2 regions of the Alloactinosynnema sp. L-07 genome follow, and region 1 is predicted to be linked to the other one. Evidence: riboswitches for the same ligand, from Rfam matches in the RefSeq annotation. Region 1 holds a riboswitch; the other holds the start of a gene.

Region 1 (4,056 bases):
CTTGCCCGAGAAATTGATCTTCATGCCGTGCGTCAGGTGCCCGCCGTGCGCGAGGTCCAGACCCAGGATCGTGTCACCGGGGTTGAGGACCGCGAACATGGCCGCCGCGTTCGCCTGCGCGCCCGAGTGCGGCTGGACGTTGGCGAACTTGGCGCCGAAGAGCGACTTGATCCGGTCGATCGCGAGCTTCTCGACGACGTCGACGTGCTCGCAGCCGCCGTAGTAGCGGCGGCCCGGGTAGCCCTCGGCGTACTTGTTGGTCAGCACCGAGCCCTGTGCCTCGAGCACGCCCACCGGGGCGAAGTTCTCCGAGGCGATCATCTCCAGGGTCGACTGCTGGCGGTGCAGCTCGGCGTTGACCGCGGCGGCGACGTCCGGGTCGACCTCAGCGAGCGACTGACCGAAAGTACTCACGCATCCCCCTCTTTGGTGAGCTCGGCGTACGCCGCGGCGTCGAGCAGCTCGGGCTCGTCCTCCACGCGCATACGGAACAGCCAGCCGTCGCCGAACGGGTCGGTGTTGACCAGCTCGGGGGTGTCCACGACGGCCTCGTTGATCTCCACGACCTCGCCGTCGGCGGGGGCGTAGAGGTCGCTGACCGACTTGGTCGACTCGATCTCGCCACACGGCTCGCCCTTGGTGAGCTTCTCGCCGACCGCGGGGAGCTGCACGTAGACGACGTCACCGAGTGCGTCGGCGGCGTACTTGGTGACACCGACCGTCGCGCTCGCCTCGGCGAGATCGACCCATTCGTGCTCCTCGGTGTAGCCGAGGTTCTCCGGGTTGCTCATTCTCTTTCTCCTGATCAGGCGGGACGCTTGTAGAAGGGCAGCTTGACGACCTCGACCGGCGTTTTCGAGCCACGGACGTCGACGGCCAGGGCCGTGCCCGGCGTGCTGACCGCCGTGGGCACGTACGCCATGGCGATCGGGTGGCCGAGCGTCGGGGAGAGGGCGCCGCTGGTCACGGTACCGACCTCGACGCCGTCGCTGTCGACCACGGAGTACCCGTGTCGGGGCGCGCGCCTGCCCTCGCTCTTGAGGCCGACGAGCACCTTCTCGGCGACGTCGGCGTCGCGGCGGGTCTCCAGGGCCGCGCGGCCCACGAAGTCGCCCTTGTCGAACTTGACGACGCGGCCGAGACCGGCGTCGAACGGGGTCAGCTCGACACTGAGCTCGTTGCCGTAGAGCGGCATCCCGGCCTCCAGGCGCAGGGTGTCGCGGCAGGCCAGCCCGCACGGGACAATCCCGTGCCCCTGGCCTGCCTCGGTCAGCGCGGCCCACACGTCGGCGGCGTGCTTGTCCTCGGAGTACAGCTCGAAGCCGTCCTCGCCGGTGTATCCGGTGCGGGCCAGCAGCACGTCGTGGCCCGCGGCGGTCGCCGGGACGCTCGCGTAGTACGCCAGCGCGTCGAGGTCGGCGCCGGTCACCGCGCGCACGATGTCGGCCGACGTCGGGCCCTGCACGGCGATCAGCGCGCAGGTGGCGGAGCGGTCCTCGACCTCGACGGTGAAGCCCTTGGCCCGCTCGCGCAGCTCACCGGCGACGACCGCGGCGTTGGACGCGTTGGCCACCACCATGAAGTGGTCGTCGGCGAGCCGGTAGACGACCAGGTCGTCGAGCACGCCGCCGTCGGCGTCGCAGATCATGGTGTAGCGGGCCTTGCCCGGCTTGACCTTGGACAGGTTGCCGACCAGCGCGTAGTCCAGCGCCCGCGCGGCCTCGGGGCCGGTCAGCTCGATCTCGCCCATGTGGCTGAGGTCGAACAGCCCGGACGCCTCGCGCACCGCCTTGTGCTCGGCCAGCTCGCTGCCGTAGCGCAGCGGCATCGCCCAGCCTGCGAAGTCGGTGAACGAGGCGCCTAGGGCCTCGTGCACCGCGTGCAGCGGGGAGGGGTTGCTCATGGAAGTTCGGTCTCCTTCGGCGCGCGAGCGGACTCGGCTGACATGACTGAGCGCAGCGTGGCACGGCGGGCGCAAGAACGCCGCGCTAAGGGATGCTGTGTTGAGTGTGCTGGGGTCGATCCGTGCTGGGGTTGAGCGTGCAGGGGTTGAGCGTGCTGTGTTGATTGTGCTGGGGTTGAGCGTGCAGGGGTTGACAGTGCGGACAGGGTCATCGGGAGCTCCTCCATCGGACGCGACAGGACGCACCTGTCCCGTACTGGGAACTCCCCCTCTGTCATGGCACCTGAGAGCTTCACCGCGAAACGCGGCTTGCACCGTGGGTGAGACGCGAACGGTCGCGTCTGCTTTCCAGAGTGGCCTGGCCTGGAACGGTAGGTTTACCTGAGAGTTTCCGGGGAGTTTGCTCCTTCGGTGCCCCACCCGAACTCGGTGGAGGCTCTCCCGTTCCGGCTCGTGCGGCCCGGTATTCAGTTGTCGGGCCGAACCCTAGTCGAGCCGGAAGCCGAACGGAAGTTCCAGCCGGTGCGCGGCCAGCAGCGACGCGTCGGCGAGCAGTTCGCGGGTCGGCCCGTCGGCCACGATGACCCCTTCGTCGATCAACACACTGCGTGGGCACAGTTGCAGTGCGTAAGGAAGGTCGTGGGTGACCATCAGCGTCGTGCGCTCCAACCCGAGCAGCACCTCGGCCAGTTCGCGCCGGGCCACCGGCTCCAGGTTGGCCGACGGCTCGTCGAGGACCAGGATCTCCGGGTCGCAGGCCAGCACCGTGGCCAGCGCCACGCGCCTGCGCTGCCCGCCGGACAGGTGCATGGGCGAGCGGTCGGCGTGCTCGGCCATCCCGACCGCGTCGAGCGCCTGCTTGACCCGCAGGTCCAGCTCGTCGCCGCGCAGGCCGAAGTTGGCCGGGCCGAAGGCGACGTCGTCGCGGACGGTGGGCATGAACAGCTGGTCGTCGGGGTCCTGGAAGACCACGCCGACGCGGCGGCGGATCTCCTTGAGGTTGGCCTTCTCCACCGGCAGACCCGCGACCTCGATCCGGCCGGACCCGGCGGTCAGCACACCGTTGAGGTGCAGGACGAGAGTGGTCTTGCCTGCGCCGTTGGGACCCAGGACCGCCACCCGCTCCCCCGCTTCGACCCGCAGGTCGACGCCGAACAGGGCCTGCCTGCCGTCGGGATAGGCGTAGGCGAGTCGGTCGACGAGCAGCGCGGTCATGCCTGGCACCTAACACCGTCCCGATGAGCGCGGCGAGAATTGGACATTCGACCGACCACAGGCATGCCACATCCGACCGACCACACAGTCATGCCAACAGGGTGGCACCCAGCACCCCGGCGGCGAGCACGGCGGGGGCCAGACCCGCCAGCCACACCGAGCCGCGGGCCGGGCGGACCTCTTCCGGCAGCACGCCCGACCAGCCGCGCGACACCATGGCCAGGTGGACCCGCTCGCCGCGTTCGTAGCTGCGGATGAACAGGGTGCCGATACCGCGCGCGGTGGCGCCGAGCTGCCAGAGGAAGCGCGGGTCGTGCCCGCGGCTGATCCGGGCGGTGCGCATGCGCCGGGCCTCGGCGGCGATGACGTCGAGGTAGCGCAGCATGAGCGTGGCGATGGTGATCACCATCGCGGGCACGCGCAGCCGCTGGAGTCCGAGGATGAGGTCGCGCGGGGCGGTGGTGGCGGCCAGGGTCAGCGACACCAGGACGCCCAGCGTGCCTTTGACCAGGATGTTCCAGCCCGCCAGCAGGCCGGGCTCGGACAGGGCCAACCCGAGCACGTCGACGGTCGGCCCAGCCGCGACGAACGGCAGCACGAACGCGAGCAGGACGAACGGGGTCTCGATCAGCGCGCGGGCCGCCAGCCAGCCGGGCGGGATCCGCGCGGCGACCCAGACCGCTGACAGCACAAGGAAATACAGCCCGAACGCGAGGAACTCCGTGCGCGGGGTGGCCACCACACACAGGACGGTCGCCACCGCGGCGACGATCTTCACCTGAGCTGGGAGCCGGTGGACCGGCGAGTCGCCGGGCCGGTGCAGCAGGTCCATCAGGTGTGCACGGATCGCTTGCGCAGCAACCAGAACAGCCCACCGGAGAGCACGAGCGTGATGCCGACGCCAAGCACGCCTGCCAGGCCGGTCGACCCTTCCGAGC
Region 2 (4,056 bases), 2.4 Mb from region 1:
CGTGTGCGGGGCGTTGACCAGCGGGTTGTCCTCGGCGGGCCAGTCCCCCGCCGCGACCCGGTCGACCTCGCCCTTGATGGCGATCATGGCCTCGCAGAAGCGATCGATCTCGGCGAGGTCCTCCGACTCGGTCGGCTCCACCATCAGCGTGCCCGCGACCGGGAACGACATGGTCGGGGCGTGCAGGCCGTAGTCGGCAAGGCGCTTGGCCACGTCGTCGACGGTGATGCCGGTGGCCTTGGTCAGCGGGCGCAGGTCGAGGATGCACTCGTGGGCGACGAAACCGCCCTCGCCGGTGTACAGCACCGGGAAGTGCTCATCGAGCCGACGCGCGATGTAGTTGGCCGACGCGACCGCGGTCAGGGTCGCGCGGCGCAGGCCGTCGGCGCCCATCATCCGGACGTAGGCCCAGGAGATCGGCAGGATCGACGCGCTGCCCCAGGGGGCGGCGCTGATCGGCCCGACACCGGTGGGCGGGCCCGCGGTGGGCTGCAGCGGGTGGTTGGGCAGGAACGGCGCCAGGTGCGACTTGACACCGATCGGGCCGACACCGGGACCGCCGCCGCCGTGCGGGATGCAGAAGGTCTTGTGCAGGTTCAGGTGCGAGACATCCGAACCGAACTTGCCGTAGCGCGCGAGTCCGATGAGGGCGTTGAGGTTCGCACCGTCCACATAGACCTGACCGCCCGCGTCGTGCACCAGGCCGCAGACCTCGCGCACGGTGTCCTCGTACACGCCGTGGGTGGACGGGTAGGTGATCATGATGGCGGCGAGGTCGGCCTTGTGCTCCTCGACGCTGGCGCGCAGGTGGTCGAGGTCGATGTTGCCCGAGTCGTCGCACTTGACGACCGCGACCCGCATGCCCGCCATGACCGCGCTGGCGGCGTTGGTGCCGTGCGCGCTCGACGGGATCAGGCAGACGTCACGCTCGCCGTGGCCCTGCGAGCGGTGGTAGGCGCGGATGGCCAGCAGGCCCGCGAACTCGCCCTGGCTGCCCGCGTTGGGCTGCAGGCTGACCGCGTCGTAGCCGGTGACCTGGGCCAGCCAGCCCTCCAGGTCGGTGACGACCCGCAGGATGCCCTCGGCCTGGTCGGCCGGGGCGAACGGGTGCAGGTCGGCGAAGGCGGGCCAGGTGATCGGCTCCATCTCCGCGGTGGCGTTGAGCTTCATCGTGCAGGAGCCCAGTGGGATCATGCTGCGGTCGAGCGCGACGTCCTTGTCGGACAGGGCGCGCAGGTAGCGCAGCAGCGCGGTCTCCGAGCGGTGCGTGCTGAACACCGGGTGGGTCAGGTACTCCGACGTGCGGACCAGCGCGGCCGGGATGGCGTCGGCGGTGTCGATGTCGAGCGCGTCGGCGTCGGCGGTCACGCCGAAGGCCTGCCAGACCAGCGCCAGCGTCTCGCGCGAGGTGGTCTCGTCGCAGGCGATGCCGACGTGGTCGGCGTCGACCAGCCGCAGGTTGACACCCAGGTCGCGGGCGGCGGCGACGATGTCGGCGGCGGTGCCGTGCACGCGCGCCAGGACGGTGTCGAAGAAGTCGCCGTGGACGATGTCGATCCCGCCGTTGTGCAGCCCGGCGGCGAGGACCGTCGCCATCCGGTGTGCCCTGGTCGCGATGGCCTTCAGACCGTCGGGGCCGTGGTAGACCGCGTACATCGACGCGACCACGGCGAGCAGCACCTGCGCGGTGCAGATGTTCGAGGTGGCCTTCTCCCGGCGGATGTGCTGCTCCCGGGTCTGCAGCGCCAGCCGGTAGGCCAGGTTGCCGTCGGCGTCGGTGCTCACGCCGACCAGGCGGCCGGGCAGCTGCCGCTCCAGGCCCGCGCTGACGGCCATGTACCCGGCGTGCGGTCCGCCGAAGCCCATCGGCACGCCGAAGCGCTGCGTGGTGCCGACGACGACGTCGGCGCCGATCTCGCCCGGCGCGCGCAGCAGGGTCAGCGACAGCAGGTCGGCGGTGACGGCGACCTTCGCGCCGCGCTCGTGCGCCTCGGCGATCAGGCCTGCGTGGTCACGCACGGCGCCGCTGGCACCCGGGTACGACAGCAGGACGCCGAAGAAGTCGCCTGCGGGCAGCCCGTCGGCCAGGTCCGCGACGACGATCTCGATGCCCAGCGGCTCCGCGCGGGTCTCGATGACCGCGATGGTCTGCGGGAAGGTGTCGGCGTCGATGACGAACCGCGCCGACTTCGACTTGCCCGCGCGCCGCACCAGCGTCATCGCCTCGGCGGCCGCGGTCGACTCGTCGAGCATCGAGGCGTTGGCGGTGGGCAGACCGGCCAGGTCGGCGACCATGGTCTGGAAGTTGATGAGCGCCTCAAGCCTGCCCTGGGAGATCTCGGGCTGGTACGGCGTGTAGGCGGTGTACCAGGCGGGGCTCTCCAGCACGTTGCGGCGGATCACCGGCGGGGTGACGGTGCCGTAGTAGCCCAGGCCGATCATCTGGGTGAGCGTCTGGTTGCGGGCCGCCAGCTCACGCAGCTCGGCCAGCGAGCCCTGCTCCGTGGCGGGCGCGGGCAGGTCGATGGCGAGTTCGCCGTCGCGGATGGACTCCGGCACCGCGCGCTGGGCCAGTTCCTCCAGCGACCCGACGCCGATGACGTCGAGGATCCGGGCCAGCTCGGCCGGACGGGGACCGACGTGGCGGTCGGCGAACAGGGTGCCGTGCTCGAGCGCGGCGAGGGGGATCCGTGTCATCAGTGCAGCTCCTCCGGCGAACGGGGTCGGGCCTGAAGCGGGTGGGGTGCCCGCTAGCCCTCCCCCTCTGTCCGTGCCCGTTGAACCCGGGCGCCTGAGAGCTTCGCCCGAACATCCGGACTTGCACCTTCGGCGGGGCCGCCCGAGGGCAGCCCGCTTTCCAGAGGCGTCTCGCCCACGCGGTCCTTTTGCCTGAGAGGTTCCGGGGAGGATTTGCTCCTTCGGCGTCGAGTCGGTCGGGTGACCGCTCGATCTCTCCCGCGTGGGTTCAGCGACGACTGCCCTTGAGTCTAGACGGACGGGTCGCTAACTCATTTGCCCAGAGTGCTGTGTCCAGGTTCCACTTGCCGAATGGATACCGCAGCGGCACTCTCCGCGTTCGACCGGCAACTCAGGCGTGAACTTCCGCCCGGCGACGACGCCACCACGGTCGAACGGGAGCTGCGGCTGATCCGCCATGTCAGCACGGCCGCGCACAGCTGGCAGGGTGTGGTGTGGACCGATCTAGACGAGGCCACCGCCGACGCGGCCATCGCCGCCGAACTGCCGCGGATCACCGGGGACTATGAGTGGAAGTACTACAGCCACGACCAGCCCGCCGATCTCCCGGACCGGCTCGTCGCGGCCGGACTGGTGCCCGACGACCTGGAGGCGGTGCTCGTCGCCGAGGCCGCCGAGGTCCCCGACTTCGCCCCGCCCGCCGGGGTCGAGATCGTCGACGCGACCACCCCGGCGGGCATCTCGCAGGCCACGGAACTGCACCAACGCGTCTTCGACAAGGACATGACCAAGCTGCGCGCCCAACTGCTGGCAGCGGCACCCGGCACGCTCGACGTGGTGTTGGCCGTCGCGGATGGCGAGGTCGTGTGCGCGGCGCGGACCGACTACTACGTGGGCACAGACTTCGCCGGCCTGTGGGGCGGCGGCACGCTGCCCGAGTGGCGCGGCAAAGGGGTCTACAAAGCCGTGGTCAGCCACCGCGCCCGCCGCGCCCAAGCTCGCGGGTTCCGCTACCTACAGGTCGACGCCCTGCCCACGAGCGAGCCGATCCTGCGCCGGGCAGGATTCACCAGGCTGACCTCGACCAGGCCGTTCACCCGCACCTAACCGACGTTTCTGGCTTTCCGGCGTTGGGTCAGCTCGTCCTCGGAGTGGTGCGGCAGCTCGACGCCGTCGGCACGCTCGGCCGGGAACTCGTGGATGGTGCCGCTGATCTCCCGGATCGCGCCGGAGACCGCGATGCCGAAGACGCCCTGACCGCCCTGGAGCAGGTCGACGACCTCCTCTGGCGACGTGCACTCGTAGACCGTGGTGCCGTCGCTGAACAGCGTGATCCGGGCCAGGTCGCGCACCCCGTGC

What was found. A riboswitch is a leader RNA that binds a small molecule or an ion and turns the genes downstream of it on or off. The one in region 1 is predicted to bind glycine.
Region 2: it holds a riboswitch for glycine, as region 1 does, so the genes downstream of both, gcvP (aminomethyl-transferring glycine dehydrogenase) here and gcvT (glycine cleavage system aminomethyltransferase GcvT) in region 1, are expected to answer to the same signal.

The regions. Positions count from the first base shown of each region.
Region 1 is NZ_LN850107.1:3,548,752-3,552,807, forward strand. Features, by position in the region: gene glyA (serine hydroxymethyltransferase) at 1-414, opposite strand, end outside; gene gcvH (glycine cleavage system protein GcvH) at 411-791, opposite strand; gene gcvT (glycine cleavage system aminomethyltransferase GcvT) at 806-1,903, opposite strand; glycine riboswitch at 2,263-2,357, opposite strand; gene BN1701_RS15505 (energy-coupling factor ABC transporter ATP-binding protein) at 2,390-3,118, opposite strand; gene cbiQ (cobalt ECF transporter T component CbiQ) at 3,207-3,950, opposite strand; gene BN1701_RS15515 (PDGLE domain-containing protein) at 3,950-4,056, opposite strand, start outside.
Region 2 is NZ_LN850107.1:1,170,603-1,174,658, reverse strand. Features, by position in the region: gene gcvP (aminomethyl-transferring glycine dehydrogenase) at 1-2,697, opposite strand, end outside; glycine riboswitch at 2,868-2,968, opposite strand; gene BN1701_RS05635 (GNAT family N-acetyltransferase) at 3,049-3,804, shown strand; gene BN1701_RS05630 (MerR family transcriptional regulator) at 3,801-4,056, opposite strand, start outside.